Regions from separate parts of the Mahella australiensis 50-1 BON genome, predicted to be linked through region 2. Evidence: riboswitches for the same ligand, from Rfam matches in the RefSeq annotation. Region 2 holds a riboswitch; the other holds the start of a gene.
The links. Region 2 has a riboswitch for S-adenosylmethionine ahead of metK (methionine adenosyltransferase). Riboswitches for the same ligand answer to the same signal wherever they lie in the genome.
Positions count from the first base shown of each region.

Region 1: linked by a shared signal. The riboswitch ahead of MAHAU_RS06910 (homocysteine synthase) and the one ahead of metK (methionine adenosyltransferase) in region 2 are both predicted to bind S-adenosylmethionine.

Region 1 is NC_015520.1:1,462,756-1,479,477, forward strand. It holds gene MAHAU_RS06905 (ISNCY family transposase) at 1-1,294, opposite strand, end outside; SAM riboswitch class I at 1,437-1,546, shown strand; gene MAHAU_RS06910 (homocysteine synthase) at 1,640-2,929, shown strand; gene metX (homoserine O-acetyltransferase MetX) at 3,009-4,160, shown strand; gene MAHAU_RS06920 (methionine gamma-lyase family protein) at 4,188-5,465, shown strand; gene MAHAU_RS15355 (YHS domain-containing protein) at 5,578-5,736, shown strand; gene MAHAU_RS06925 (AAA family ATPase) at 5,863-6,813, shown strand; gene MAHAU_RS06930 (GTPase domain-containing protein) at 6,810-7,403, shown strand; gene MAHAU_RS06935 (DUF4829 domain-containing protein) at 7,536-8,039, shown strand; gene lexA (transcriptional repressor LexA) at 8,195-8,818, opposite strand; gene MAHAU_RS06945 (LysM peptidoglycan-binding domain-containing protein) at 9,012-9,296, shown strand; gene MAHAU_RS06950 (tyrosine recombinase XerC) at 9,303-10,271, opposite strand; gene rnhA (ribonuclease HI) at 10,304-10,732, opposite strand; gene proC (pyrroline-5-carboxylate reductase) at 10,738-11,538, opposite strand; gene pyk (pyruvate kinase) at 11,559-13,310, opposite strand; gene MAHAU_RS06970 (cob(I)yrinic acid a,c-diamide adenosyltransferase) at 13,380-13,910, opposite strand; gene MAHAU_RS06975 (Ger(x)C family spore germination protein) at 13,955-15,070, opposite strand; gene MAHAU_RS06980 (GerAB/ArcD/ProY family transporter) at 15,067-16,182, opposite strand; gene MAHAU_RS06985 (spore germination protein) at 16,176-16,722, opposite strand, start outside.
Region 2 is NC_015520.1:1,949,258-1,965,979, reverse strand. It holds gene uvrC (excinuclease ABC subunit UvrC) at 1-54, shown strand, start outside; gene MAHAU_RS09150 (bifunctional diguanylate cyclase/phosphohydrolase) at 78-1,763, shown strand; gene hprK (HPr(Ser) kinase/phosphatase) at 1,783-2,712, shown strand; gene MAHAU_RS09140 (bifunctional phosphoglucose/phosphomannose isomerase) at 2,728-3,798, shown strand; gene MAHAU_RS09135 (phosphatase) at 3,822-4,550, shown strand; gene MAHAU_RS09130 (ROK family protein) at 4,571-5,530, shown strand; gene murB (UDP-N-acetylmuramate dehydrogenase) at 5,547-6,464, shown strand; SAM riboswitch class I at 6,524-6,628, shown strand; gene metK (methionine adenosyltransferase) at 6,735-7,928, shown strand; gene MAHAU_RS09115 (Fe-S-containing hydro-lyase) at 7,930-8,457, opposite strand; gene MAHAU_RS09110 (fumarate hydratase) at 8,470-9,312, opposite strand; gene MAHAU_RS09105 (helix-turn-helix domain-containing protein) at 9,580-11,916, shown strand; gene MAHAU_RS09100 (ABC transporter permease) at 12,138-13,097, shown strand; gene MAHAU_RS09095 (carbohydrate ABC transporter permease) at 13,117-14,007, shown strand; gene MAHAU_RS09090 (extracellular solute-binding protein) at 14,114-15,802, shown strand; gene MAHAU_RS09085 (alpha/beta hydrolase family protein) at 15,925-16,695, shown strand; gene MAHAU_RS09080 (sulfatase family protein) at 16,721-16,722, shown strand, end outside.

The sequences.
Region 1 (16,722 bases), 490 kb from region 2:
CTCTGTCTGATTCCTCATACCAATATGATGGCGCCTTCTGCCAACCTTGTTTCCAAGGATGAGTGGGAGAAGGCTTATAAGGCTTAGCTGTGCTCGATGAACTTGCCTTATTAGCTTTCTGAGCTTTCTTAGGCGGTTCATCGAGCTTTTTCACAGCATATATATTATTGCCATACTGCACCCGTATACCTATCCTAGGGCTGGTAAGAACCGTTATCTTAGCTCTAGGAACGATAGGTGCAACGGTTTTGCCATCATCACATACAACTTGATAATATTGGCTGTGTAGAGAAAATACGCCGCCATTATCAACTTTTCTAGATAACTTAACACAAAGTATATTATCTAAGTCGATATCCGGCGGTAATTCTCTAAAAGCAGGCTCGGGATCTTGAGGCTCTATGGCGAACCTTTTATTATATCTCTCCAGGAACTTAGGCAAAAACTCATTGGCCTTTTCCATAGAATCAATGCCATAAATCCTCAATTCTGCCCTGAGCCTATCCTGCAAAGTATTCCATAGCCTCTCTACGCGGCCCTTAGCCTGAGGGGACCTGGCATTAATGATAGATATACCCAATGTACTCATAGCCATTTGGAACTGGGTTTCATTTACCACTTTACCCTCAAGCTGCTCCTCGATAGAGATTTTACCCTTATTAGGAGAAGCAAATATAGTATGCTTATCGGCATATAGAGATATAGGGATACCATATTGGCCAATGATGGTACGCATGAGCTCAAAATAGCCATTCATGCACTCGTTTTCAGTAAAATAGAGCGCGAGGACCTGACCGGTGGCATCGTCTATGGCACCGTGGAGAGCCATATTACCTACAGAAGGAATCCATTCAAAAGAGGTGCAATCGATTTGCACCAACATGCCAGCCTGAGGCATACGTTCCCTTCTAGCATGAATCTTACGAGGGCGTCTATGCTTTCTAGGGCTTTGAATACCGGCATTATCAAGGATTCTATAAACCGAGGAATTACTAAGAATAATACCCTTATCATCCTCAAGCAAATCTCTAAAATGAGAGAAATTCGTATCAAAATACTTTTCCTTCCTCAAAGTGAGGATATGGTTTACTAGCTCATCGCTTAAAGCATTAGCAGGTTTACGGCCTCTGTTCTTATGAATAACGAAAGACGCACCTTGTTCTTTAACCCCCTTCTTAAGTCTAAATATTTGACGAACACTGAGGTCTAAAACCTGCGCAGCTTCACTTGCGGTTAACGTCCCATCGATGACTTTATTAATAACAACAAGTTTTTGCATTTCGCTCTCTGTCATACAATACTGTTCCTCTCTCCTCATAATGACATTATCGCAGAATAATTTTACTATGACAATATCATAGAATAATAACAAACGATTATTTCAATGTTGACATAACCGATAGAGAATGTTATAATTGGCTAAATTAAATATGTGGCTCTTATCCAGAGAGGTGGAGGGACTGGCCCGATGAAGCCCGGCAACCAACATCGGAATGAGTTGTATGGTGCCAATTCCTGCAGGTGCGATGTGCCTGGCAGATAAGAGAGGAAAATATAAAAACCTCTTCTGTTTGCGCAGGGGAGGTTTTTATTATCTGGATGTTTAGAGTCGCGAAGCATATAGGAAGGGGAGTATTTTATGTCAGATAAAAAATGGGGCTTTAATACGTTGGCGCTGCATGCCGGACAACAACCGGATCCGGTTACGGGAGCGATGGCTGTGCCGATATATCAGACTACGTCGTATGTTTTTAAGGATTCGGATCATGCAGCCAGGTTGTTCTCATTGGAGGAGTCGGGAAATATTTATACGCGCATGATGAATCCCACCACAGATGTATTCGAAAAACGCATGGCCGCGCTGGAGGGGGGTATCGGAGCTTTAGCATTAGCATCGGGTTCAGCGGCCATTACCATGGCTATAATGAATATAGCTAGTAACGGCGATGAGGTAGTGTCTGCCAGTACGCTGTATGGCGGTACATATAATCTATTCGCTTCTACGCTTCCCAGATATGGGATAAAGGTTCGGTTTGTGGATTCTGATGATCCTGAAAACTTCAGAAAGGCTGTCAACGAGCATACCAAAGCGTTCTTTGCGGAGACACTGGGGAATCCTAATATAAATGTGCTGGATATAGAGGCTGTGGCCAAGATAGCCCACGAAGTGGGAGTACCTCTTATAGTAGATAATACTTTTGCTTCACCGTATTTGTGTAGGCCGATCGAATTTGGCGCCGATATAGTCGTGCATTCGGCAACTAAATATATAGGCGGGCACGGTACGTCCATAGGCGGCATAATAGTAGATTCGGGAAATTTCAATTGGGACAACGGGCGATTCCCAAATTTAGTAGAACCGGATGAAAGCTATCATGGTATAAGCTATGTAAAAGATATAGGTGCAGCAGCTTATATAACAAAAGCCCGCGTTCAGCTCCTCAGGGATATGGGGTCGTGCATAAGCCCGTTTAATTCCTTTTTAATGCTGCAAGGCCTGGAGACGTTGCCATTGCGTATGGAAAGGCATGTTTCCAATGCTCTAGCCGTGGCAAGTTATCTAGAGGGGAATCCGGCCGTATCATGGGTAAACTATCCTTCGCTGTCGTCCAGTAAGTATCACGCACTGGCTCAGAAATATACGCCTAAAGGAGCCGGCGCCATTTTTACATTCGGGCTAAACGGTGGCATAAAAGCAGGCAAAAGATTTATAGATAGCCTCAAACTGTTCTCATTATTGGCCAATGTAGGCGATGCTAAGTCGCTGGTTATACACCCGGCCAGCACCACTCATCAACAGCTTTCACGTGAGGAACAGCTTGCTGCCGGTGTTACCGAGGATATGGTGCGTGTATCTATAGGCATCGAAGATGTGAAAGATATTATAGAAGATCTGGATCAAGCTATAAAGGCTTCTCAAAGCATATAGTTTGGACGGGCTGTGGCTAATCGTTGCCATATATGCTATAATAATTGTTATTATAAGGTTTAGGGAGGATAGCAGCAGTTTGTATAGACAGGAATACACATTTGCATACCCGCCGGATTTGTTTGTGCTGGAAAGCGGCCAAAAGCTTGGCCCTATTACCGTGGTATATGAAACATACGGCGCTTTAAATGCCGATAAAAGCAATATAATATTGGTTGAGCATGCATTGACAGGAGATTCGCATATAGCCCGCCATTCGGAACATGATTCGAGAAAGGGGTGGTGGGAGCAGATGCTGGGCACAGGCCTCCCGCTGGATCCTGAAAAATACTTTATAATATGCGCCAACGTTTTGGGAGGGTGCCAAGGCACTACAGGACCTTCATCTATCAGTCCCGCTACCGGTAGGCCATATGGCATGCGCTTTCCCGTAATTACTATTCGTGATATGGTAAGGGTACAGAAAAAGCTTTTGGAGTATATGGGCATAGAGCATGTTATGGCCGTAATAGGCGGTTCAATGGGTGGTATGCAGGCGCTGGAGTGGGCTGTATTATATCCTGATTTTATTGACGGTATTTTCCCTATAGCCACTCCGGGCAAACTTTATCCGCAAGCCATAGGGTTTAATTATATAATGCGTAGGACCATTATGTTGGATCCTAAGTGGAATAACGGCGATTATTACGAAATAGGTGAACAACCGGCTTTGGGTTTAGGCATTGCACGCATGCTGGGCATGATGACTTATCAGAGCGATGAGTCGATGAGACGAAAGTTTGGTCGAATGATAGGAAGGGGAAGGGAACGTTTCGGTATAAAGCACTTAAAAGACCCTACTATTAAGTTCGATGTGGAAACATATCTCGATTATCAAGGGGAAAAACTGGTAAGGCGTTTTGATGCTAATTCATATATTTATTTGTCGCGGGCTATGGACTTATTTGATCTGAGCATGGGATATAAAAGTATGGAAGAAGCGCTGTCGCGTATAATATGTAAGGTTAAAATCATGGGTATAAGCTCGGATATATTGTTTCCGAAACATCAGCAATTGGAACTGATAAAAAAAATGCGCGGCTTGGGGATAGATGCCACTTATGTGGAGTTAACGTCAATATACGGGCATGATTCATTCCTCATAGAATACGAAAAACTCAAGCCGATAATACAAAGGTTCTTATTGAGCCTGAGAAACAGTAAAAAGAAAAAGCTATTTTCTTTTATGTAAATGGCGGAAAGGACAGAACAATTTTTAATGTTAGGCAATACCAAAGATTTATTGAAAAGCACATATAAGTTAAGCGAACGCATATTCGCGCTATGTCAACAGGCTGAGGATGATATAGCATGTTTATTTAAAAATATAGGCGAGATCCGAGCTTATAACCAGTATAAGGTTATAGATGCCATGCAGCGTGAAAGGGTAGGGGAGAGATTTTTCGCGGCTACCAGCGGCTATGGTTATGATGATCAAGGCAGGGATACGCTGGAGCGAATATATGCTCGTATCTTTGAAACGGAGGATGCAATTGTGCGTCCGCAGATAGCGTCGGGTACACATGCTATATCGCTGTGCCTATATGGATTGCTTAGGCCGGGGGATACGATGCTTTCTATAACCGGTCGTCCTTATGACACACTGCAGGAGGTCATAGGTATAAACGGCATGGGCCCCGGTTCGCTTAAAGAGTGGGGCATATTATATGAAGAGGTAGAATTATTAGACGACGGCTCATTTGACACTGAAGGGATAAAAAGAGCTATAATCGATCATACACCTAAAGTTATAGCTATACAGCGCTCACGCGGCTATCAATGGCGAAAATCTATAGATGTAAGCACTATAGGAAGTGTTATACAATTTATGCGTGATTTGGGGTGTAATGCTGCTATAGTAGTAGATAACTGCTATGGAGAATTTACTGAACTTTTGGAACCAACGCAGGTGGGTGCTGATATAGCTGCCGGCTCTCTCATAAAAAATCCCGGCGGCGGTATAGCGCCAACAGGAGGGTATATCGTCGGCAAAAGCGATATGATAGGGCGTATAGCATATAGCCTTACGGCTCCGGGCATAGGCAAAGAGGTGGGTTCATACGCCGGCGGATACCGAAATTTCTATCAGGGGCTTTTTATGGCGCCGCATGTCGTGGGCGAGGCATTAAAGGGTGCCATACTGGCCGGCCGCATATTTGAATTATTGGAATACGGCGTTTTTCCTTCCAGCAATGATCGACGCACCGATATCATACAGTCCATCCGTTTTGAAGAGGCTGACAAGCTCAAGGCCTTTTGCAGAGGCATACAGAAAGCAGGGCCAGTGGATAGTTTCGTTGTACCCGAACCATGGGATATGCCTGGATATGAACATCAGGTTATAATGGCAGCCGGCACTTTTGTGCAGGGGGCATCTATAGAACTCAGCGCCGACGGCCCCATGCGGCCGCCGTATATAGGCCATTTACAAGGCGGTCTTACTTACGATCATGTAAAATTAGGACTCATGCTTGCATTAAAAGAGATGGGAATATAAGTAAATACAATATAACTTGACATAGTAAGGAAGTGGTGTTATAGTAGCTATAGGTACCTTACACGGGTATAGTATAATAAGGCGATGTATCGAATGCTGGGAGGTGAAAAAGATGGCCAAAGATCCAGTGTGCGGCATGATGGTGGATGAAAAGAAAGCAGCCGCCACTTCTATATACAATGGTGTTACTTATTATTTTTGCTCCAAACATTGCAAAATGGAGTTCGACGAGAACCCTACTAAATACATTGATGCATCGGACAATAAATAAGACCGATGATATTGATCGATATAAGAGAGGCATGCCACTACCTTATATCGGTCATTTTTTTTGCTGTGTCACCTTTAATTGTTCCTATTCATATATTGATAATAAGGCTTTTAAGGAGGTGGCATCATGGTGACAAGGCGTTTGAGTGATAATGAACTCCTGATAATACAAAAGGTGGAACGTAGAGAGATAACGCCATCCGACGCCATTAGGTATATTTATGGACGTGAGCAGTATACATACGATATAAATAGTTTGGAAATAGCAGAAGCCAAAAAGGAGCTTTTTTCACTTATAGGACTAGAGAATATAAAAAAATTAGTGGAAGAGCTCCAGGCTTATATAAATATACAGCAACGACGTAAAATGGAGGGTATGGCACATGATGCCATGACTTTACATATGATATTCAAAGGCAATCCGGGTACAGGCAAGACCATCGTAGCGCGGCTATTGGGTAAAATGCTGCATGGAATGGGCATATTGAGGGTAGGGCATATCATCGAAGTTGAAAGAGCTGATTTAGTTGGGGAATATATAGGTCATACCGCCCAGAAGGTAAGGGAACAAGTTAAAAAAGCATCGGGGGGTGTATTATTCATAGATGAGGCTTATTCTTTGGCCAGGGGAGGGGAGAGGGATTTTGGTAAAGAAGCCATCGATACCCTGGTTAAGGAAATGGAAGACAATAAAGATGATCTCATAGTCATTTTAGCCGGTTATAAAGATGAGATGGATTATTTTATTCGCATGAACCCGGGCCTGCGGTCGCGATTCCCCATACAAATGGAATTCAAGGATTATACTTTAGATGAGCTGGTTCAGATAGCCGAGCTCATGTTCGCTAAACGCCAATACAGTCTGTCGCTCGACGGCCGAAATAAGCTGTATTTGTTGCTTGCTAAAAAAAGATCAAATGACGACCAAAGGTTAGGCAATGCGAGGTTGGTAAGGAACCTAGTTGAAAACGCCATAAGAAAGCAGGCAGTCAGGTTGCACAAACAGAGCCGCATAAGCAAGAATGATCTGATAATTATCCGCAAGGAAGATATAGAGGAAGTTGATATGTGGTCATGAAAACCTGCGTTTTGATAGGCAAACCTAATGTGGGTAAAACGCTTTTATTGCTTAATTTAGCCAAATTTCTGGGCAATAAGACTATAAAACTGCATTTTATTAACGCTGACGGCAATAGCATGGCAAAGGTTTATGACATAGAGGTGGCCAAGCATTATCTATGCAACCGGCAGCCTTTTAGCACTATGGGCATTCAATGGGCAAGAATAAATGTCGGTCGTCAATACATAGAACTGGTAGATACCACTGGCTTGACAAACGATATGCCCGAAGCTATAGATTTGCGCTCGGCCATGGCGCAAACTATCATCTTTATAAAAAACGCGTCTATATTACTACACGTCGTCGACGCTAGCGCGCTATCCTCACAAACATTACCTATCGACGACATAGATACAGTGCTCTCCGATACTTTCGGCCGCAATGATAATTATTTAATGCTGGTTAATAAAATTGATATGATGGACCGAACCGACGGCCTTTCGAACAAAGTTACACAAGCTTTTAACGTCAGCGACGATAAAATCATATATGTTTCAGCATTAAATAAAACCGGCTTTAACGGGATAATAAACCGTATAAATGAATAAAAGAGGAATGGAGAAATATTTCGTTTGAATAATAATTCAAATTATGATAAAATGAATTATCATAATTTGTTATCGAAACAACTGGAACCAAGGAAAGCAGAACAATGTCAAATTTAAAAAAAGGGGATTTAATTGAAAATCAAAAGCGTACATATTTTGGTTTCGTTATTTGTTGCTTTAGGCTTTTTGGGAGCTTGTCAGACTGAAAACGAAAATCCTATTACCAATCCGACAAGTACAATGACCCCTGTAGAAGTCGTTGAACAGCATTTTGAAGCTGAAAAAACAAATAATATGGATGCCTGGTTAGCCACTATGACGGAAGAAAGAAGAGAAGGTTTCACGGATCCTGATCTATTTAAATACCTTAAAAGCCTTAAGATAAATCAAATATATGAATTATCTGGCGACGAATTAAAAGATAGGTTGAAGCACATTTTGAATAGTGAAAAAGCGAAGGAGATGAATTTGAGCGCTGATAATGTCGCAATCGTTAACGTAAATTTTACTGCTGAATATGATCCCACGAAGAGTCCTTTTAGCGGGACATTCGAATGGACGTATATATTACTTAGAAAAAATAACGATTCCCCATGGCTAATTCAAGATTGGGGAGAAGGATACGGCGGTATATAAATATAATAAATTATACATTTCTCCACTCGTCAACTCCAATTATACAAAATGTTCATTTTGTATAATTGATGGGAGAAAATATAAAAATCATCTCCTAATTACCGCTGATAATTTTATGTGTGTCCAGCAAACTATAAGCGCTTATTAATAAACGCTTATAGTCTCCTTAGCACAGCTATGACTTTGCCGAGTATTTTTACATCTTTCACTATAATAGGTTGCATGAAGGGATTCTCGGGCTGCAACCTTATGTGATCCTCTTCTTTGTAAAAGCGTTTTACGGTGGCATCATCGTCTATAAGGGCTACCACTATATCGCCGTTTTGTGCAGTCTCCTGCTTGCGTACGACTATATAGTCATTATCCAATATACCTGCTTCGTACATGCTGTCGCCTTTAACTCTGAGCATAAAAGCTTCACTGTTCTGAATAAAGTCCAGCGGCAATGGGAAATATTCTTCTATGTTCTCTTGGGCCAATATCGGTTGACCGGCTGCTACGCGTCCTAGTACAGGTATATTTGCCAATTCTACTTTTGAAATATTTTCATCGTCGCTCGGCTCACCGTATATCACTTCCATGGCTCTCGGTTTTGTGGGATCACGTTTTATAGCTCCTTTGGCCTCCAAACGTTTCAAATAGCCGTGTACTGTAGAAGTAGAACTTAGTCCAACGGCATCGCCTATCTCCCGTATAGAAGGCGGATATCCTCTCTCTTCGGTTATACTTTTTATAAAGTCCAGTATTTGTTTTTGCTTAACAGTCAAATCTATAGGCATATTTAATAACACTCTCCGTATATATTAATTATGGTTCAATTATAACACGAAATAAAAAATATTGCAAAAGAATGTTCGCATATAGCTTGACAACGAATGTTTGTTCGTGTTAATATATATACAGAACATTTGTTCGCACACTTGAATGCTAAACGCTATCAAAGCTAAATACAGAAGGAGGCAACTAAGCCTTATGTGCTTAAATATGATGAAAAAGAGTTTATACATAGCGGCAATAGTTATAGGCATACTGCTACTGACCATTATCCCCTCTTTGCCCGAGCGTACATCGGCGCAAAATGAGAAGAACTATCAATTGGTATATGTGGAGACAGGCGACTCGCTTTGGTCTTTAGCCAAGAGATATGTTCCTAAAGACAAAGAAATACGCAAATTTATATACGAGATAAGGCAATTAAACGATATAGATCCATCTAAACTGCGGCCCGGCGAATTGTTGAAGATACCTGTGCCTTAATTGGGGTTACTTATCATGCTCTGTTTCCTGCGATAATGGGTTACTATTTACGGCATGACGTACCATATCATTATCGACATGGGTATATATCTGGGTAGTAGATATATTTTCATGGCCCAGAAGTTGCTGCAGCGTCCTTATGTCTATATCACCGTATTTATACATTAGTGTGGCCGCTGTGTGGCGTAGCTTATGCGTAGAATATTTGGTACTGTCCAGACCTGCATTTGATATGTATTTTTTAACTATATACTGAACCGTTTTAGGGCTTATTCGTTTTTTCAATTTACTTAAAAACAGTGCCTCCCTATCCTTTACCCCATCATGCGGCCGCGTTTTTAAATAAGTTTCTATAGCATTTAGGCATGCTTCATTGAGATAAACTGTGCGTTCTTTATTACCTTTACCTATCACACGCAAGGTATCTTCTTTGATATCGCCTATATTTATACCGACCAGCTCTGACAAACGCAGTCCACAGTTTAGAAATAATGTAAGTATAGCGTAATCCCGCTCCTTAAAAGGCCCGTCTACCGAAGCTAACAATTCCCGGCTTTCCTCTAAAGAAAGATATACAGGATTTCGAGAGCCCACTTTAGGGCTTTCCAATTCAATAGCCGGATTTACAGATAAAAGTTTAGCCTTATTAGTAAGATACTTAAAAAACGTGCGTATACTAGCCACCTTACGCGCTCTGCTACGTGCATTGTTATGCTTCTGGTTTGAGAGAAATGATATATAAGCGTAGAGATCGCTTAGTTGCACGCTTTTCACGATGGATAAATCTATATCTCGGATGTCTATAGATCTTATATCCTCGCTTTCATCTACCATACCGCGCCTTATTTTTAAAAAACGGAAGAATGTACGCAGGTCATAAAAGTACTCCTTTACCGTATTAGGGGATTTACCCTGGACATTTTCCAAATATATAAGAAAATCGTTTATTATATCAGGCGTATCATTTATCTGCATCCTATACCCCATCTTCCATTACAAAATACAATTTACCTTATAGCGTTTTTAGCGAGTTCATCGCATCTGTTGTTATATTCGTTATCGCTATGCCCTTTTACTTTTACCCATTTAATCTCGTGCATTTTAGTTAACTCTACAAGCCTTTCCCATAAATCTTTATTTTCAACGGGATCACCGCTTATAGTTTTCCATCCGTTTCTCATCCATTTGTTGACCCAGTGCTGATTAAAGGCATTGATCAAATATGCACTGTCGGAGTATAGCTCTACGTAGCACGGTTCCTTCAGTGCTTCCAAGGCCTTTATCGCTGCTGTCAGTTCCATACGGTTGTTCGTAGTCAGAGGTTCTCCGCCATATATTTCTTTTACACAACCTTTGTAATCTAATATGGCGGCCCATCCGCCCGGTCCGGGGTTGTTTGTACAAGCACCATCGGTATATATAGTTACTTTTTTCAATAGTTCTACTTCTCCATATATCTTGATTTTTCAGCGCATGCTTTAACGGCTCGCATTACTATGCCGCGAAATCCACCCTGTTCCAATGCATATATGGCATCTATAGTGGTTCCCGCCGGTGAAGATACCATATCCTTAAGTTTACCTGGATGTTCTCCGGTTTCCAATACCATAGCCGCAGAACCAAGCAATGTTTGGGCTGCTAATGTATACGCCTTATTCCTTGGCAAGCCCTCCATGACACCGGCATCAGCAAGTGCTTCTATAAACATAAAAGCATAAGCTGGGCCGCTGCCGCTTATAGCAGTTACAGCATCCATTAGCTTCTCTTCAATTATATCGACCTTGCCTAAGGCGGCAAATATCGTCTCCACTTTCTTCGCTGTACTTTCATCTATATTTGATGGCACAGCTATGGCAGACATGCCCATGCCTATGAGCGCTGGAGTATTAGGCATAACGCGTACAACCTTTATGTCTCTATCAAAAAAGCTTTTTATGTACTTTATGGATATACCAGCAGCTATAGATACCACTATGGTATCGAGTGCTATAACATCCCTCAATTGCTTTAATACCGGTTCATAAACACCAGGTTTTATGGCAAGTATTATTATATGGGCCGATTCAGCTAATGCCTTATTATTCTTAGTTATATCAACACCCAATCCTTGCAAAGGAACTAGTTTGTTATCATCGATATCGCTGACTATTATGTCGTTCGGTTGTACCAATTCGGCTTTCAATATGCCTTTTATTATAGCCGTTGCCATATTGCCAGCTCCTATAAGACCTATTTTATACACGACTATATCATCTCCTATTGTTATATTACAGCAGCCTTTCCGTTATACACAAAGCCATGTTGTGGATCTACTGTTACCCATATCCCATCAGTCAATGTTTCGGTAGCTTCTTGGGCTCCCACTATAACTGGTATCTCTAGTGTCAGTCCAACTACAGCGGCATGTGAGGCTATGCCGCCCTCTTCGGTTATAATTGCCGAGGCTCTGCGCATGAATGGCAATAACGTATTGTCGGTAGACTTAGCCACTAATATATCGCCATCCTTGAATTTGGTCTTTGCATCCATATAGTTTTTTATAGAGCATACTCTGCCATATACAGCTTTAACACCGAATCCCACGCCCTTGACAAGTATATCTCCAGCTATATGGACCTTTATAAGATTGGTAGTGCCACTTACTCCTACTGGAACACCTGCCGTGATAACGACCAGATCTCCGCTGCTTATCAGTTCAGATTCCAAAGCGATATCGACTGATTGTTCTATCATTTCGTCTGTACCTTCCATCTGAGAGGCCAAAAACGGCACTACGCCCCATACCAACGATAATTTATTGTACACCATTTCGCTTATAGTGGTCGCTATTATCGGAGCCACCGGCCTGTATTTGGCCACCATTCTTGCAGTATAGCCTGACTTTGTAGCGGTTATTATGGCTCTGGCACCTAGGTCCCGTGCTATAGTACATGTAGCATGGCTTATAGCGTTTGTAATGCTAGCTGAGGATATAGCCTTATCATAAAAAGCAGCATCACAGTTAAGCGAGCGTTCGACCCTTTCGGCTATGCGTATCATGGTAGTTAGAGCCTCTACGGGATATTTACCTGATGCTGTTTCTCCCGATAACATTATAGCGTCGGCCCCCTCGTATATAGCGTTGGCCACATCGGTGGCCTCAGCTCGCGTGGGCCGCGGATTACGTATCATGGAATCGAGCATTTGGGTAGCTATTATGACCGGTTTACCGGCATCACGGCACTTGGATATAATGGCCTTTTGTACTACCGGAACATCTTCTGTAGGTATCTCTACGCCGAGGTCTCCTCTTGCTATCATTATACCATCAGCCACAGCCATTATATCATCCAGATTGTTGATTCCCTCTTGATTCTCTATTTTAGCTATTATCTGTACATCATAGGCATTATTATCTTCGAGAATCCTTTTAATCTCCAATACATCTTCGGCTCTACGTATGAAAGAAGCTGCTATGGTATCTATGCCTTTCTCTACGCCGAATTTAATATCGTCTATATCTTTTTGAGTCACCGAAGGCAACTGTATAGATATACCAGGAGCATTAACACTTTTTTTGCTGCTTATTAGGCCGCTATTCATGACCGTACAATGGATATCTGTACCTTCGATATCTTTTACCCTCAGCTCTATCAATCCGTCATCTAATAGCAATTTATCGCCTTGTTTAATATCTTTGGTCAAACCGGCGTAATTTACCGATACTATAGAATTGTCGCCCTCTATATCCCTTGTGGCTAGCGTGAACGACTGACCTTCTCTTAGTTCTACGGGCTCGATTTTAAATTTACCCAATCGCATTTCCGGACCTTTTGTATCCAATATGATCGATAGCGGTATATTATGGCTTCGCCTGGCGTCTTTTGCCATGTCTATACGCTTTCCGTGTTCCTCATAAGAGCCGTGAGAAAAATTAAGCCGTATGGCATTCGTACCGTGTGCTATCAATCGTTCGAATATCGCTTTATCGTCGCTGGCCGGCCCTATAGTGCATATTATCTTAGTCTTACGCATAATGTAAAGCTCCAATTCGCTAATTTAATTTACAGATATAATTATAGCACAAAAGAGCCACTATAGGTACTAAAGTTCTATCCCTTTACGCGCCGTAACGCCTTTGTCATAATAATGCTTTATAGGTTTCATCTCTGTTATGAGGTCTGCTAGATCTGCTATTTCATCCGGCACATTGCGGCCGGTTAGCACCAATTCTATGTTATCCGGTTTTGAGCGCATAAGTTCCACTACTTCTGAAACGTTTATAAAACCGCTATGTATGGCCGCCATAATCTCATCCAGTATAAGTATGTCGCATGCATTTCCCTGTATCACCTGTTTAGAGAAGTCGAAACCGCGGCTTATATCCTGCCTGAGCTGTGCTAATTCATCATCGCTCATATCGCTTATAAATTTATGCGATGACTCGAAGCGATATATGGTAAACTCTGGGGCCAAACGTTGAGCAGAATGAAGCTCACCGCTATCTACACCTTTAAGAAACTGAATCATTATAACCTTTAGGCCCCGCCCTACTGCCCGCAGTGCCAATCCCAAAGCCGCTGTAGTTTTACCTTTACCGTTGCCTGTATATATCTGAATATAGCCCTTCTTCATAAGACCCTCCTTAGCTAAACGATAACAACTATATTATACCATAATCAGCTGGATGTGCCTATGCGATTTATATTTATATCGGCGGATATATTTACATCTACATCAGGATATATGCTTTTCCAACCGATATTGTTATAATAATCCGGATATTCTATTTTGACGCATCGGCCTAACCCTAGGGGATCGGACTGATATTCTTTCTGCAATTTTCTCATTACATCATTCATATCGCTTATAAGTTCCCGTTCCAATGCTTGCTCTTCACGTCCTATATCGCTCTCGCTCAACGGTCGCGTAACTTTATGCTCTATCAGATCGGCATCGCCCTTTACCTTCATATCTATAGATAGTTTATCCCCATTCAATCTACATTTTATATCGTTGCTAATGCCATGTATATTGACAGTGGAATAAACATCATCGTTCTCTGTCGATTTAAAGCTTTTATACGTTAGATTTACGCTCTTTGCTTTATTGCTCATCATCATAAAAACCATGGCCCCATCGTTTAACAAGTTGCCTTTATATTTATCATCGGCAAAAACCGCTATTCCCCGGGCAATCAATCCATCCTTGCTTTTGGTTGCCTCTATATAAGGCAATACCGGGTCGCTGTCTTTATCGACAGTTTTGCCAAATAAATCTACTACGGTTACCAAAGGTACCTTGGATAACCTTCGGTTTTTCTCTAAAAGTTGGGTTAAATACAATGCTATGAATGGATCTTGTTTAAGCTGAATATTGAGCAGTTCTTCCGCTTTACCCTTTGCAACCGTTACGTACATGTCATTTCTTATAGACGGATTGCGCACAAAGGTGTCCAGATATTCTGAAATACCGTTTTTTGCGGCCTGTTCTCCTATAACCAACACGCGGTCATGGGCCACCGATATTATTTGATGGCTTTTAGCCTGCATATCATTTATGGTTTCGTCTATAGAATGCCCCTGGCTTGATAAAATCTGTAGCTGCTCTTTGGCGCCTTCGGTTAACGTGGGAGCAGTCAATGTCACCGTCACCATATTGGACTGCCCTTCTGCCGTATCTATACCTATACCGTAACTCATATACATATCCTGGAGCTGTTTGGCATCCCAGCATCCCGTTAATGTCAATGATAATGCCAACATAATCGCTACGCCAATAACACAGCGCTTCATGCTTTATCGCCATCCTTTGTGCCAATATGCCTTATAGTAGCTACGATAGCCAATATAGCAGGCATCAGCATAGCGACCGCTATACCCATATAAGATATATAAAGCATATATGTTGCCACTTCTATGCTGTTTTTTGGTATTTCAGCTATAAAGTAAACAGCTATAGCCAACATCCAACCGATATTCCTACCATATTTGGGTTTAAGACTCAATAGCTGCGATATGCTTAGTACGGCACTATAAAACGCAATGCCTATAGTCATAAATATATTAAACGTCCAAAAGAAAGCAAAGAATAAATCTACTCTCTCAAAAAACGGAAAACGCTCACTTTTTATATAATATATAGTAGGATAATTTATATATTTAAGTATCTCAGTACCCATAACACCTATTATAGCTATTACTACCAATGTATATAAAACAACATTGCTGCTTATGCACATGGCGGATGTTCGAAATATTTTTTTGGTATCGCTTATAAAAGCCGATGCTATAAATAATACCTCAAAGCCGTAAAAACTATATAACGCTGGTATACTACCCTTAATTATGCTGACATAACCGCTTTGTAAGATGGGCTTAAGATTGTTTATCTCTATACGCGTAGCCGGGGGTATAAGTAATATTATAAATGGGGCCACTAGAAATAATATAACCTCACTCGTACGCGCTATGGTTTTTATACCGCCTTGAGACATATATATAACCAGGAATAATGTTATTATCAGAAGGCTTTCAATGGGAGTATTCGGAAGAAACCATGTGGATATAAAGTCGACCATTACACGCAACACAAGTGCCGCTATAAGGATCTCAAACGATATATACGATATGTTTGCCATATTGCCAAGCAGCTTTCCGATTATCTTGGTAGAATAATCCACTAACGTATGGCCCGGGAACCGTCTTGATAATGAACTATAACACCATAAAAATGGTATGATGATAAGCCCGGCCAATAGCGTTGATATCCACGCATCTTGACCTGAAACCTTGGATACTGTCTTGGCTATGTTGAGCAAGCCCGTACCCAATATGCTATTTTCTAATATTGCAAACAATTGCCATAATGATATGGAATTGTCTTTATTTAGATTAGGGTTTACCACCTGGTTCTCCTCCTCGATGACGCCACAGTGCTGCTACCCTGTCTTATAAGATTTCGATTTTCAGGTATCATGGGGCGCTTCTTCATAGCCCATAATGGCAAACGCACGATGGTATCCTTTATATCTGATAGCTTAAGCGGGGCCACAGGAGCCAGGTATGGTATGCCGAAGCTCTCTAAACCTGCCAGATGGATTATAATAAACAGCCACATAACCGCTATACCAAATACGCCGAAAAAAGCGGCTGCTATCATAAGCGGAAACCGTATAAAGCGTATAGAATAAGTGGTACTGTAATTTGGTGTAATGTATGCGCCTATGGCAGTTATAGCCACTATAATTATCATAGCGGGGCTGACCAATTTGGCCGCTACAGCGGCCTGCCCTATGACCAGAGTGCCTATAATGCCTATAGTTTGCCCTATAGTGCCCGGCAGACGCGTCGTAGCCTCGCGCAATATCTCTATCACACCCTCCATAAGCAATGCTTCCAATATTGCCGGGAAGGGTACGCCCATGCGAGAACGGGCCAATGCCAGC
Region 2 (16,722 bases):
GCTATGAATATATCGGCAGCTAAAAAGGTGTACGAGTATTTTCATAGTATATAGCGATTATATATGGGGGCCGTAATGTGAATAACACAAAGGACGCACAAAAGGCAAAATTAAGTATAATAATAGCGCTTATGAAGGTTATGTGTACAGTTTTTATAGGCATAGCCGTTACCAGCATTTTATCTAATATAATAGCACTGGATATACGATGCGTACAAGTCCGAATAATGCTCGTGTTAGGTACTATGGCTATTTCGTGGTGGCAATGGCTTTCAACAAATAATCAGCCGCGGTTATGGGAACAACCGCGGCTGGCCGATTGTGCGGAATCGCTGTTTTACATCGTGGCTGTAACGTGGATATTATGTGCCAGCCAACCTGAAACAAGCATATTCAAATTGACATATATATTTATAATCATGGTCAATGCTTTCAGATTCGATATGAAATATGGTTTTATGTCGGCCGGCGTATCGTCAGCAAGTGTTATATTCTGCGATGTAGCCAAGCTTGAACAATTGAGGCGTTTTGCTTATTTAGAGCAGGACATGCTGTTGATAGTAAGTTTCTTCGTGTTAGCCTTCATAATGGGATATATATCGATGAGCCAAAAACAGGATTTTGATAATATGGCTAGAATGGCCACAACGGATGAATTGACAGGTTTATATAACAACCGTATATTTCATGAAAGTCTGCTTAGATATATAGAAGAGACTAATGATAATAAGCGCTATGAAAATGTGTGGGTGGCGCTTTTGGATATAGCTGAATTCAGGAGATACAATGAACTTTACGGTTACACCATGGGCAATGCCGTTTTAACTCAAGTTGGAGTTATTATATCCGAAGGGGCGAGGGGTGCGCAGTTGGTGTCTAGATACGGGGACGATAAGTTCGGATTGATCTTTACAGATTGCAGTTTAAGGCATGTAAAAGATATAGTATCGCGTATTAAAAGAAATATAGAGAATTATCCGTTTTATGGTAAAGACAATATGCCTGGCGGCGTGATAAGCGTATATGCAGGTATAGCGGGCTATCCTATGAACGGTTTAACCAAGGAAGAAATGATAAAATCGGCCGTTGATGATATAAATTTCGCAAAGCTTATTTATAATAATATCGATCCTATTCATATGGTGCATATGGAAGGCATGAGCGTCATGCAGGTATTCATAAATATGTTAAATTCTCGCGATCATTTTACATATGAGCATACTCAAAGGGTTATTGCTTATGCTGATATGCTTGCCAGAGCTTTGAATATGCATCAGCGGTTCATAGATGATGTAAAGTTCGGTGCATATCTGCACGATATAGGTAAAATAGATCTGCCAACTCCTATATTGGTCAAAACTCAGCCTTTATCAGTGGTTGAAGATGATATATTCAAGAACCATGTTATATGGGGTGCTGATATAGTCGGTTCTGTAGAATCATTAGCGCATATAGTGCCGATTATACGGCACCATCATGAACGTTGGGATGGCTTGGGCTACCCCGATGGTCTGCAAGGTACGGACATACCTTTAGAAGCTAGAATAGTAGCGCTTGCAAATGGTTTCGATATGATGCTTATGGGTCGATGGCCAGATGAACCTGATTGTAGAGGCGTTGCCGGTGCTGTACAATGCCTTATGCGCAACGCCGGTACATATTTTGATCCTGATTTAGTGGATATATTTATCAAGACTATACGATCCTATAATTTGCAACACCTATTTCCAAACGATGCGTTTAGTGTTACAATAGATGCGTGATATTATATAATAGAGGTGTATGAATTTGCTCTCTGTCCCTATAGAAACGTTAGTAGAAGATTTGCAGTTGGAGGTTTTATACAAAGACGATTGCAAATATATAAATATATCCACATCGGATGTTAATAGACCTGGCCTTCAATTGGCGGGCTTTTTCGATTATTTTGCCTATGAACGCATACAAGTGATAGGCAGGGTAGAGATGACCTATTTGATGAGCATAGACGTTAAAACGCGAAATGAGCGCTTAAATGATTATTTCAAGTACCCTATACCATGTGTTATAGTGTCGCGCGGTATGGATATACCGACCGAGCTTATGGATATAGCTCAGACATATAAAAGGCCGTTGTTTCGCACACATAAGAGCACCACGCAGTTTATAAATCGTACCATGAATTATCTTGAGAGCGTATTAGCGCCGCAGATAACGCGCCATGGCGTGCTGGTGGATGTATATGGCGTAGGTATACTGTTGATGGGGGACAGCGGCATAGGCAAAAGTGAAACGGCGTTGGAGCTGGTTAAGCGCGGGCATAGGCTGGTAGCTGATGATGCTGTGGAGATAAGGCGTGTTACCGATAACCGGTTGATAGGAGAGGCCCCCGATCTTATAAAATATTTTATGGAGGTACGTGGTATAGGCATTATAGATATTCGCGCAATGTACGGGGCCGGTGCCATTATAAATACAAAGTCCATAGACCTTGTCATAGCTTTGGAAATATGGGATAATAATAAGGTATATGATAGGCTGGGGCTGGTAGAGGAGAGTATGGATATCCTGGACGTTACATTGCCGAAGATAACCATACCCGTAAGACCGGGCAGGAATCTGGCTATTATAGTAGAGGTGGCAGCTATGAACTTTCGCCTTAAAAACAGCGGCTATCATGCGGCTCAAGAGCTCAATCAGCGCTTGGAAAATATTATAGAACAAAAACAATAGGAAGGACAGATGGAAATGATAAACATCGATGATGTACAAGCATTAAAACAAGCCGATCCGAGCAATATGTTGGATGCGGTATACGGTTTGCCGGAACAAATGGAGCAAGCATTAAGCATAGCAGAAAGCATGCAGTTAAATGTCGATAAAAACTACATAAAAAATATAATAGTAACCGGCTTGGGCGGATCAGCCATAGGAGGAGATTTGGTGCGCGTATTCGCTGCCGGCAGGTTGAATATACCAATGGCTGTAAATAGGGATTATGTATTGCCCAGTTACGTTGGCGAGGATACACTGGTGTTTGCGTCTAGTTATTCCGGCAATACTGAAGAAACGTTATCAGCCTATGATACAGCTAAAGCTAAAGGTGCTCAGATTATAGCCATAACTACCGGTGGCCAGTTATTCAAGAAAGCTCAAGCCGACGGCTATTCGGTTATAAATATACCGGCAGGACTTCAACCGAGGGCTGCTATAGGGGTTTCATTTGTTCCGCTTGTTATGGCTTTGGCGAAAATAGGCTTATTGGACGAAAATGATGTAAAGCCCCAGATACTCGAAGCTATAGAATTGCTCAAAATTATGAGAAACGAATTAAATCCGTCTAAAGTTGAAGCTGATAATTTATCTAAACAGTTGGCCAGAAAATTTTATAATAACTTGCCTGTGATATATGGTGTTGTAGGTACTAGCGAAGTCGTTGCTCAACGTTGGAAAGGGCAGATATGCGAGAATGCCAAAGCGCCTGCTCATTACAATATATTCCCGGAGTGGAACCACAATGAATTAGTTGGTACAGAAGTACCTATAGATCTGTTGAAGAGGTTCCAAGTCATAATGCTTAGGGACAAAAATGACCATCCGCGTATACAAAAACGCATAGATATAACAAAAGAGATATTAAAGCAAGTGGAAGGCGGAGTTACCGAAATATGGTCCAGAGGTAACGGCGATATAGCCAGAATATTTTCACTTATCTATATAGGCGATTACGCCAGCGTATATCTGGCCTTATTGAACGGCGTCGATCCGTCGACCGTCGAGAAGATAGATTTGCTGAAAAATAAGCTGGCCAAGATGTGATGAAGGAAGAGAAGGTGTAGGATTTGAAACTGGTTTTGGATACGCATGCCCATACGGTAGCATGTGGGCATGCGTACAGCACCATAAAGGAAATAGCGGAGGAAGCGGCGAACAAAGGGTTAGAGCTTATAGCTATTACGGAACACGGCCCCAGTATGCCAGGGACTACTAGACCATATTTTTTTAGTAATATACGCGTGGTACCCTCTAATATATGCGGTGTTAGAGTACTGAAGGGTATAGAAGCCAATATTATGGATGTCGACGGTCGCCTCGATTTGCCGGACAATTTACTTGCCAGATTGGATATAGTGATAGCCAGTCTTCATGATGTGACAATACGGCCAGGCGATGTGGAGTACAATACGCGGGCTATTATAAACGCTATGAAAAACCCCTATGTGGATATAATAGCGCATCCCGGCAATCCTGTGTTTGCTATCGATATAGAAAAAGTAGTAGAAGCAGCAAAGCAATATAATGTGTTGCTAGAAATCAATAATCATTCATTTACAGCGCGCAAGGGCAGCTATGATAATTGCCTGAACATAGCCAGAAGGGTTAAAGCATTGGATTGGCAGGTAGCGCTGGGGAGCGATGCGCATATATGTTATGATATAGGCAATTTTACGGATGCAATGGATATAGTGACTAAAGCAGGAATGACAGAGGATAATGTCATAAATACGTCCGTATATAAGCTGCTGAATTTCTTAAAACAAAAAGGCAAAAAAATAGAATCTGTTGATTGACGAGGAGGAGGCTATAGCATATGCTCTATGTAGGTGTAGATTTAGGCGGGACAAAAATGGCTGCCGGCGTAGTAAACGACGAAGGGCGAATATTGGTTCGCGATACCATGCCGACGGGCCGCGAAAGGCCGTTTGAAGTTATAGCGGCCGATATGGCTAAATTGATACTGTCTGTTATACAAAAAGGTGGTTACGCCATAGATGACATAAGCGGTATAGGCATCGGCTCACCGGGTGCCATAGATAACACCAATGGCATAGTTATATTTGCCAATAATTTCGGATGGCATAATGTGCCGTTGCGCAGTGAATTGCAAAAATATATTGATTTGCCTATTTATATGGAAAACGATGCTACAGTAGCTGGATTAGCCGAGAGCGTTTATGGCGCGGGCAAGGGTGTTAAGAATGCTATCACGCTGACGCTCGGCACCGGTTTAGGCGGCGGCATTATAATAAACGGGCATATATACAGCGGAAGCCATCATGTGGGCAGCGAATTGGGCCATTTGATAGTGGAGATAAACGGTCGTCAATGTACATGCGGTAACCGGGGCTGCTGGGAACAATATGCCTCAGCTACGGCGCTTATAACGGCAGGTAAAGAAGCTGTGCTTAAATACCCCGATTCGCTGATATTGAAATTCGCTGGTGGGGATCCGGAAAAAATAACGGCTAAAACCATAGAAGACGCGGCCAGAGCAGGTGACAACGTGGCGGCTGAAGTATTCGATGAGTATGTATATTATCTTACCATGGGCATAATATCTATTATAAACGCTTTCGATCCTGAAATGATAATAATAGGGGGAGGCGTATCCGGGGCCGGCGACTTTTTATTAAAACCTTTGACCGAAAAAGTAAAGGAGCATATATTCTATAAAGAATTGGATTTTGCTGATATAAGGTTGGCCGAATTGGGCAATGATGCCGGCATAATCGGTGCAGCTATGCTGGCTACCGATAAATATTTCATTTAGCGAGGGGTTATGACTTTTGGACAAGGAACAAATATACCGCCTATTATGTACGGAAATTGATCCGGTAAATATAAAAGTAGATGAGCCTATGAAAGCTCATACGTCTTTTAAGATAGGCGGGCCGGCGGATATATTTGTTACTCCGGATAAATTAAATGAGATATACGGCGTATTGAGAATATGCGGTGAGCATGGAGTGCCGTTGCTTGTTATGGGCAACGGCACTGATTTGCTTGTTCTGGACGGCGGCATACGAGGTGTGGTCATGCAGATCGCTCATAAGTGGGCTAAAGTGGATATAGAGAACACATTGGTGACCGTTCAAAGCGGGATACTGTTGTCCAGGTTGTGCAGGGTATTAGCCAAACGTGGATTAGGCGGTATGGAGTTCGCAGCGGGGATACCAGGCACATTGGGCGGTGCATTGGTCATGAATGCCGGTGCTTACGGCGGTGAGATGAAAGATGTGGTGCAGTCCGTCCACGCCATTGATGCAAATGGGAATGATAGATGGTTTCGATCTGAAGAATTGAAATACGGTTATCGAAGCAGCATATTTCGGAACGGGAGATATACGCTGCTTGAGGCTAAACTATGCCTTGAGCCGCGAGAACCGCAAGTATGCATGGATAATATAAACGATTTGAATCTGAGGCGTCGAGCAAAACAGCCGCTGGAATACCCGAGCGCAGGAAGCGTATTCAAAAGACCTTGTGGTTGCTATGTGGGCCCGATGATAGAACAAGCCGGCTTAAAAGGTATGTGCGTGGGCGATGCCCAGGTATCGGAGAAACATGCCGGCTTTATAATAAACCGCGGCAATGCTACGGCAAAGGATGTACTGGAGCTTATAAACATCGTCAAGCAGCGTATAAAAGAGCTGTTCGCTGTAGAATTGGAGTTGGAGATACAAGTAGTAGGCGAGGAGAATTAGCCTATTGACGCTGAAAGCCAATTATGTTACTATATTTATGAAAATTAAATACGGCAAAGCCTTTATCCAGAGAGGTGGAGGGACGGGCCCGATGAAACCCAGCAACCGGCCATTAGGTCCGGTGCTAATTCCTGCAGGAGGTATTTCCTTCTGAAAGATGAGGGTATGTGATAGAATAAAACCTCTTCATTTCAGAAGAGGTTTTTTATTGCATATGTAATGTTTCAAAAGGCTTTGGTGTAGAGCAGAAAGGAAAGGACTAATAAAAGCATGAACAAAAGATTTTTTACTTCAGAGTCGGTTACTGAGGGTCACCCCGATAAGATCTGCGATCAAATAGCTGACGCCATATTGGATGATATAATGTCCAAGGACCCTATGGGTAGGGTGGCATGTGAGGTGGCCGTTACTACAGGCTTGGTTTTGGTGTTGGGTGAAATATCTACTGACTGTTATGTCGATATACCTAAGATAGCGCGCAACACTATAAAAGAGATCGGGTATACCAGAGCAAAGTATGGTTTTGACGGCGATACCTGTGCAGTCATAACATCCATCGATGAACAGTCGCCCGATATAGCGTTGGGTGTAAACCAGGCATTGGAGATAAAGAAAGGTCTTTCAACGGAAGAGTATGAAACTATAGGGGCAGGAGACCAAGGCATGATGTTCGGCTTTGCCTGTGATGAAACCCCTGAGCTTATGCCTATGCCTATAGCACTAGCTCATGAGCTAACCCGTCGATTAGCATATGTGCGTAAAAACGATATACTGCCATATATAAGGCCTGACGGTAAGTCACAGGTGACAGTTGAATACCAGGACGATAGACCGGTAAGGGTGGATACGGTGGTTATATCCACACAGCACGGATCGGAAGTCGATCATGATACCATAGAAAGGGATATAATAGAACATGTCATAAAGGCGGTTATACCGGCCGATTTGCTTGACGATAACACGAAATATTATATAAATCCCACAGGTCGATTTGTAGTAGGCGGTCCGCAGGGAGATTCAGGTTTGACCGGACGAAAGATAATAGTAGATACTTACGGCGGATACGGCAGGCATGGAGGTGGCTCATTTTCAGGTAAAGATCCTACCAAAGTGGATCGCTCGGCCAACTATGCGGCGCGATATGTAGCCAAGAATATAATAGCGGCTGGTTTGGCTAAAAAATGCGAGGTGCAATTGGCCTACGCCATAGGTGTGGCTCATCCGGTATCAATATTGGTGGATACTTTCGGTACAGGCAAAGTAACAGATGACGTCCTCGTAGATCTAGTCAAGCGCAATTTTGATCTACGGCCGGCTGCTATTATAAACAATCTTGACCTACGGCGCCCGATATACAGGCAGGTAGCGGCATATGGGCATTTCGGCCGCCCCGATTTGAACCTGCCGTGGGAAAAAACCGATAAAGCGGGTATATTGCTTGAACAAGCAAAATCAATGATATAGCTCAAGAATATAGGCTGTTGCCATGACAATCTATGGCGACTATGAGCGGCAAATCTTCTACAACAAGCCGATATATGGCCTCGGGTCCAAGATCCTCAAAGGCCACTATGTCGGCTTTCTTTATGCAGTCGGCTATTAAAGCTCCGGCACCCCCTGTGGCAGCCAGATAAACGGCTTTATATTTTACCATGGCGTCTATTACAGCGCGGCTTCTGGGACCCTTGCCTATCATGGCATTTAGACCGTGTGCCAGTAACGGCGGTGTATATACATCGACGCGGCTGCTGGTTGTGGGGCCTGCGGAACCGATGACCTGACCAGGCTTAGGCGGACACGGTCCGGCATAGTATATGGTTTGGCCGGCTATATCAAAGGGCAAAGGTAGATTTTGATTTAGTAGCTGTATCATACGCTTGTGAGCTGCATCGCGGGCTGTATAAATTATACCGGTCATTTTGACCATGTCGCCGGCATTAAGCTCATCTATAGCGGCTTTTGACAATGGGCTTATTATGCTTTTAATTTCCATATTTCAATCCTCCTATAAAACAGCGGTTTTATGCCTGGAAGCATGGCATTGCATATTTATAGCTACCGGTAATCCTGCTATATGCGTAGCGAATGTTTCTATGTGAACAGCCAGGGCTGTAACCGCTCCGCCTAACCCCTGCGGACCTATGCCAAGGGCATTGATGGTATGGAGCAATTCCTGCTCCAGTGAAGCTACAGATTCATTTGAATTGGGTTGGCCGGCATCCCTCAATAAGGCTTTTTTAGCTATATACGCAGCCTTTTCCATAGTGCCGCCTATGCCTATGCCGAGTATAACCGGTGGACATGGATTGCCGCCGGCTGCTTTTACCGTATCCAGCACGAATGCCTTTATACCGTCTATACCGTCAGCGGGTTTCAGCATCTTAAGAGCGCTCATGTTCTCACTGCCGAATCCCTTGGGGGCGACAGTAATGGATAAGGATGAACCGGGTACTATTTCAACATGTATTATGGCCGGCGTATTGTCGCCAGTATTTACGCGCTCAAGAGGATCTTTTACCACCGACTTTCGCAAATAGCCTTTTCGATAACCGCGCCTCACCCCTTCGTTTATAGCATCGATTATATAACTGCCGGTTATATGCACGTCCTGGCCCATTTCCACAAAGACCACCGCCATGCCGGTATCCTGACATATAGGCATTTGCTGCTCGCGGGCTAGTTTTATATTGTCGATTAGCTGGTTCAATATATATTGAGCTCGCGGCAACGATTCTTTTTTAGCAGCATCCCGTATAAGTTGCTCGACATCCTGGCCGAGACCGCAGGCCGCGTCTATACACAGGCTTTCCACCGTATCGGTTATAATTTTTGCATCTATTTCTCTCATGATAATACCACCTTTTGGCATACTCTATGTTACTACTTACTGTGCACCATCTTATGAGCTTGATAAGATATGAGCTAGAAAGCTGATCGTTATCTTCGCCTATGTACGTTGAAAGCTAAGCAGTAAACAATTATAATACATTTTATCATAAATGAAATTAAAATGATACGGCGTTATACGCCTAAGGGCTACGACGATATTTATCTTTTCTCATCAGGATGTTATAATATAGATGAGTATTTGAACAGGGGGAGGAGACACTGTCAGTTGTTGAAACGCAAAGTCAGGGGTAAGACAAATAGTTTCATGCGATTTATGGTATCTTATTTGATTATATTAGGTTTGACCATTTCGATAGGGGGCCTTGCTTATAACGAGGCTTTAAAAATGGCAAAGGAGGATGCCATTCAAGATGGTCTTAGTGCTCTTAAGAAAAGCAGGGATGTGCTCGAAGCGCGTTTTGTGGAAGTCGATAATATGATAGATCAATTAGCGATGAATCAGGAAGTTATTAACATGCTGAATATAAAAAATCCTATGAAGACCCAAGATTATTATAAGCTTCGCAGCGCCTTTTTGAAGCTACCATCTTATAATATTATCAACAGTTTCATCGATGATTTTTATATTTTCTCAAAAAATACGGAGGCTTTGATTTCATCCAATGCTATGTCAGTAAGAACACAAAGTTTCTACAAAGAATCTTTAAGCTATGAGAATATGGATTATAAGGAATGGAAGAATGAGATTCTAGGTACGTATCATTATAAAGATATTTGGCCGGCTCACTCGGTTATAAAGGGCTATAATCCGAAACCGGAATTGACATATGTACAATCTATTCCTATGGGAGAGCCTTATAATTATAAAGGGGCTATTATGGTATTGATCGATGAAAATAAAGTGTTAGAATACCTTATGACACCAGATATAGCCAATGATGGTTGGGCATGTATTGTGGATAGCTCTGACAGGATAATTACCTCCGCAAATATGGAAGTCGATGATTTGAATAGCATTGATATGGCGTTTGAATTGTCCGCGGGATATAAAGAGGAAATGGTGAACGGTCAAGATGTGGTTGTTTTGTATGCTGAGTCATTCAGCAGGGATTGGACTTATATAACCGTATTGCCGTCTGGAATATTCCGGGAACAAGTCAGCGGTGTTAGAGGAATATTTGTTATCAGCATTATGGCGACCTTACTTATAGGGCTTATTACCGCATTTATTTTGGCCAGCCGAAACAGTATGCCTATAAAAAGACTTATAAAAAGGTTGCAAAATGCGGTTGGTAACAATAGTCCGACATCCAATGAATATGACTTTATAGAAGATACGGTACTTCAGTTAGTTAGAAACAATAAAGATTTGCGAGAATATTTGGAAAAACAAGTCCCGTTTTTAAGAGTAAGTTTCTTTGAACGACTTCTTCGCGGTGGCTTTAGCCAATTGAAGGATATTGAGGCCGCATCCTCTTATGCGAGAATAGATATTAAAGGGGAGTATTTTATTGTTTTGGTTATGAAACTAAATAGCTTTGCTATGGAAAACGACATGAATAATTCAAATGAAACGAATGTGAAAAGGGTGGTGGCTGCCAAAGAGGTAACTGAGAGGTTACCATGGCAGAATTATTTGCATGATGTTGATCAAGATAAAGTAGCTGTCTTAACAGCTTTAAGCCATAACGATATAGAGGAGTTCGATGATAAAATTGAAGATGTTCTAAAGCCGCTGGTCGATGAGCTGCAGCAGAATTATAATATTATTGTGTCTTTCGGCATAGGAAATATATGCACAGATCTGTTAGGTATAAACAAATCGTTTAGGGAGGCCATTAAGGCATTGGATTATTACAGATATGGGGGAAAAGTCAAAAGAATTGCCTGGTTTAAGGATATAGCCTTGCCTGGTTTGGGGTATCATTATCCTATAGAGACGGAAATGCGCCTAATAAATCTTACTGAAACAGGTGAAGAAGAAGAGGCACTATCTTTGCTCAACGAACTTTTGGCTAAAAATTTCACGCGAGATAATTTGTCTGAACAGGATATGGAAGATTTTATCTATGAAATCCGCGGTACTATAACTAAAATAAAAAATGAGATTCTAACCCAACAAGAGCAAGATGCGATCGGCATAAGCGGATTGATGGAGAAAATGAATGAGTATCAGTCGATCGAAGATATATCTGAGAGTATAATAAGTATATTCAAAAGCCTATGTGCTTATGTCCAACAAAAAAAACAATCTCGTCGGGACGATATGTTAAGAGAGATTATAGAATATATAAAAGTTAATTATATCGACGATGGATTATGTTTGGCCAGTATAGCTTCGAAATTCGGTTTAACGGAAAAGTATTTGTCTCAGTTTTTTAAAGACCGCACAGGTGAAAATCTTTCAACATATGTGGAAAGACTTCGGATGGAAAATGCTGCAGAGATGTTAATCGAGAGTAAATTACCTATTGCCGATATTGCAAGTCACGTGGGATATAATAACAATAATACATTTTATAAGGCTTTTAGAAGGATATACGGCGTAAGCCCGAGCGTTTATAGGCAACATAAAATGGAGAATACCATTTCCCATGACTAAAGATTGTAATATCAAAACTCTACGCTAAAAACCCCGATAAGGGGTTTTTTTGCTGCTCATCGGGATAAAATCATTCTTTCTCACAGATTCATCATTTAAAATGCGGAACAAATCATCGCACGGGATGGATTTCAACTTTATTTATAGTAAGGCCAATAATATATTATATCCAGAACATCTGTTGAATTTATTAGTTGTAGAAGGAGGAGATTGATTTAATCATGACGGCAAAAGTTGAAAGTTCAGGTACTATTGCATTACCGAACAAAAAACAAAATCGCTGGAAGCTTATGAAAAAGAGTTCTCAATTATATTTGATAATATTGCTTCCTGTGATTTATATTTTAGTGTTTAACTATTACCCAATGTACGGTGCTCAAATCGCATTCAGAGACTATATGCCGACTAAGGGTATCTGGAGTAGCCCGTGGGTCGGATTGGACAATTTCGCAAGGTTTTTTCGCAGGCATGACGCATGGAGGATTATAGGTAATACTCTAAGCCTCAGCGTATATCAATTGATAGCGGGTTTTCCTATTCCTATTATATTAGCCTTGTCGCTAAATAGCACTAAAGACGGTATGTTCAAGAAATCCGTGCAGACCATCACATACGCACCGCATTTTATATCGACCGTTGTAATGGTAGGTATTGTTATGCAATTCTTGTCCCCGCGAATCGGCATTATAAATAAAATCATTGAAATATTGGGAGGCACTCCGACTGATTTTATGGGCAAGTCACAGTATTTCGGTTCTATATATGTGTGGTCTGGAGTTTGGCAGAGTACTGGATGGGGTTCGATTATCTATCTTGCGGCATTGGCCGGGATAGATCCGTCACTGCATGAGGCTGCGATAGTGGATGGCGCCAGCAGATTCCAAAGGATTATTCATATAGATATCCCTGGCATAATGCCAACGGCCATAATATTGCTTATAATGAATGCCGGGCAGATAATGAATATCGGCTTTGAGAAGGTTTTCCTTATGCAAAACCCTCTGAATTTGAGATCCTCGGAGATAATATCCACTTATGTATATAAAATGGGCCTAGCATCATCTGCAGGAGACTTTTCATACTCGACGGCCATAGGATTGTTTAATTCAGTGGTTAATTTTGTATTGATCGTTACAGTAAACCAAATAGCCAAAAGGGTTGGCGAAGTAAGTCTATGGTGAACGGAAAGGAGCGAGATTTATGGGAAAAATCAAGAGAACAAGGGCGGATGTGATATTTAATGCTGTTAACAACACATTTTTAATAATTTGCCTTATCGTGGTGCTTTATCCGCTCATTTATATAGTAAGCGCGTCGTTTAGTTCTCCTCAGGCGGTAACATCCGGCAAGGTATGGCTGTTTCCGGTGGATTTCTCATTAGCAGGGTATAAAGCGGTTTTTGAGAACGACTATATACTTACCGGTTATGGCAATACAATCATTTATACAGTGGTTGGCACGGCGGTCAATCTGGTCATGACTGTATTGGCGGCTTATCCGTTATCGCGGAAGGATTTTTATGGTCGCGATGCGTTTATGTTTCTGTTCGCTTTTACGATGATCTTCAATGGAGGGCTTATACCGACATATTTGTTGGTTAGCCAACTTGGATTGATCAATACAAGGTGGGCATTGATAATCCCCGGAGCTATCAGTGTATGGAATGTGATCATAACCAGAACATATTATCAAAATACCATACCGGATGAGCTCCTTGAAGCGGCTCAATTGGATGGATGCAGCGATATCCAGTTTATATGGAGCGTCGTTTTGCCGCTATCTAAGGCGATAACGGCTGTGTTGGTATTATTCTACGGAGTTGGGCACTGGAATGAGTTCTTCAATGCTTTTATCTATCTTAGCAAAAAGGAACTGTATCCATTGCAGATCGTTTTAAGGGACATTTTGATTATGAATTCCATTGATCCCAACATGGTTGCAGATACGGAGCTCATGGTAGCTAAGCAGGGTCTTGCCGATCTACTTAAATATTCCCTTATCGTCGTAGCTAGTGTGCCCGTATTGTGTATATACCCGTTTGTTCAAAAATATTTTGTCAAAGGCGTTATGATAGGCGCTATTAAAGGTTGACCTATTATGAAGGAGGTGATCTTATTGAATGTTATCATGACATAGGTGCATTATATGGTTAGGGTGTACTATTTAAAGGAAATAAAAATTTGGAGGTATGGAGATTATGAAGAAAGTATTGTCGATAGTTTTATGTATGGCTTTAGCGATAGGCGTAATATTGGTAGGATGTTCTCAGCAACAACCATCGTCCGACGCTGAAACCGAAAACGAAACTTCCGGTGAAAATACCGCAAATACGGGAAGCGATGTCACGGTTTCTCCTGCAGGTACATTTCCTTTGGTTAAGGATAAGATAACATTCAGAATCCTTACCATTCAGAGTCCGATGGTGGAAGATTATAATACCAACAAATTAACCAAGTATATGGAAGATAAGACAAATGTCCATATCGAATGGGACTTGGTGCCGCAAAAAGATGCTATGACTAAGGTAAACCTTGTGCTGGCCAGCAATCAGGATCTCCCAGACATATTTATGGGCATAGAGATGGGAAACGATATGCTGGTGAAATACGGGTCCCAAGGAACATTCGTGGCGCTCAATGACTATATAGATAAATACGGAGTAGAATTTAAGAAGGTTTTGGAGTATCCCGGGTTTGAGAGTCTGCGCCAGGAAATATCCTCAGCTGACGGCAAGATCTACACTTTACCCAAAGTGTCCGATCCCTATAATGTCAGATGGGGCCAAAAGATGTGGATCAACGAAAAATTCCTTTCGGCCGTGGGGATGGATATGCCCAAGACGACAGACGATTTTTACAATGCTTTGAAAGCGTTTAAGGAGAAAGACCCAAATGGTAACGGCAAAGCCGACGAAATACCCCTTGCCGGCGCGATAACCGGTTGGCATACAAATATAGATGGATTTATCATGAACGCGTTTATATATAATGACAGCGCAGGCCGATTTGTCGTGAATAATGGCAAAGTGGACATCGTATATAATAAACCGGAATGGCGGGATGGATTAGCATATATGGCGAAATTATGTGCAGAGGGGCTTTTGGACCCTGTGAGCTTTACGCAGGACAATGCTCAATTGACTCAACTGGCCGATAATCCAGATGCCCCCATATTGGGCGCTGCTCCTGCAGGGACGTCGCTTGGTTTTTCCAATATAGCCAATCAACGCTGGCTTGATTACGCGGCTGTTCCTCCTCTTAAAGGTCCTAAGGGCGTGCAGCTGTCGGGATATTATCTACCGATACCGCAAAACAAGTTTGTAATAACCAAAGCGTGTAAGTACCCTGAAGTAGCATATAGATGGGCGGATTTACTTTACAGTGAGGAAGCTTCCATATGGTCGCGTTGGGGTGAGCCCGGAGTGGATTGGCGGGAACCTAAAGAAGGCGAATTAGGTATAAATGGCAAACCAGCTGTCATAGTGCCTATATTGAAGTGGGGTAGCATACAGAATTCGCACTGGCAATTTGAGAATCCGGGATTCACGCCTGATAGGCTTCAAAGTGGTCAGGCATGGGATGGAGATCCTAATAATCCGGAGAGAAGATGGTATGTCGAGACACAGGAAAAGTATGATGGCTTTGAACCGCCTGTCGATATAATACTTCCGCCGTTGGCATTTACGGCGGATGAGGCTACGGAGTATAATGAACTCAAGGTAACTATAAACGATTATGTTAAGGAGAGTATAGCCAGGTTTGTTACAGGCGATATGAATATAGATAAGGATTGGGAAGATTATATAAGCCAGTTGGACGATCTTGGACTTGCCAGATACCTTGAGCTTACGCAAACAGCCTACGATAGACAGTATGGTAATAAATAGTACCTGCGATTAGGTTGATGACTAAAGGCTTAACATATATGCCGAAGGGCATATATGTTAAGCTGTTATTCTATAACTAAGTAGTCAAATCAAATTTTTTAAATAAAAAGGGAGCGAACAACATGAATGTTACAATAAATCCAGGTAAAATAAACGATATAACCTTTCTGGAGGTATCGGCGGATGATGGCAAGAGCAACAAGCCCATAGTTATAATAGTACATGGCTGGAGCGCCAGGAAAGAGAACATGCTCTTTCATGCTTATCTTTTGGCGCAAAGTGGTTTTTTTGTCATAGCACCTGATGCTTATGGGCATGGAGAAAGGAAAACCGATGCACCCAATAATCCCTTGTCTGCGCTTATGAACGCGGTAACTATAACAGTCAACGATATTAATACATTGATAGACAACTATGTGAATGACGGTAGAGTCGATATAACGCACATAGGCCTTGCCGGAGCTTCGATGGGCGGCATTATCACGTATTCGTACATTATAAAGAAAGATCGCAGGGTAAAAGCGGCTGTTCCGCTTATAAGCACACCGGATATATTAGCGGCGCTTAATTCGCCCAATAAAGAGGCTCTATTTAAAGCTGCTGGGATTAACCCACATGATAACGGCAGCAATTTGGATGAGATATTGAAGATGGCGGAATCCCTCCAGCCCGCTAAGTATTATCAGAATATGAATGGTTTACCTCTTCTTATCTTGAACGGTACGGCAGACCCTCTGATAGATATAGAAGGCGTAAGAAAATTTTATAATTTTATGAAGTCGATTTATTACGATGCTGACACCATCCAGATGATAGAATATCCCGGTGTCGGCCACGCGGTTAATTTCAATATGGTACAGGATATGATACAATGGTTTGAAAGGTATCTTTGATATGGAGGCCTGTATAGTGAGTGATAT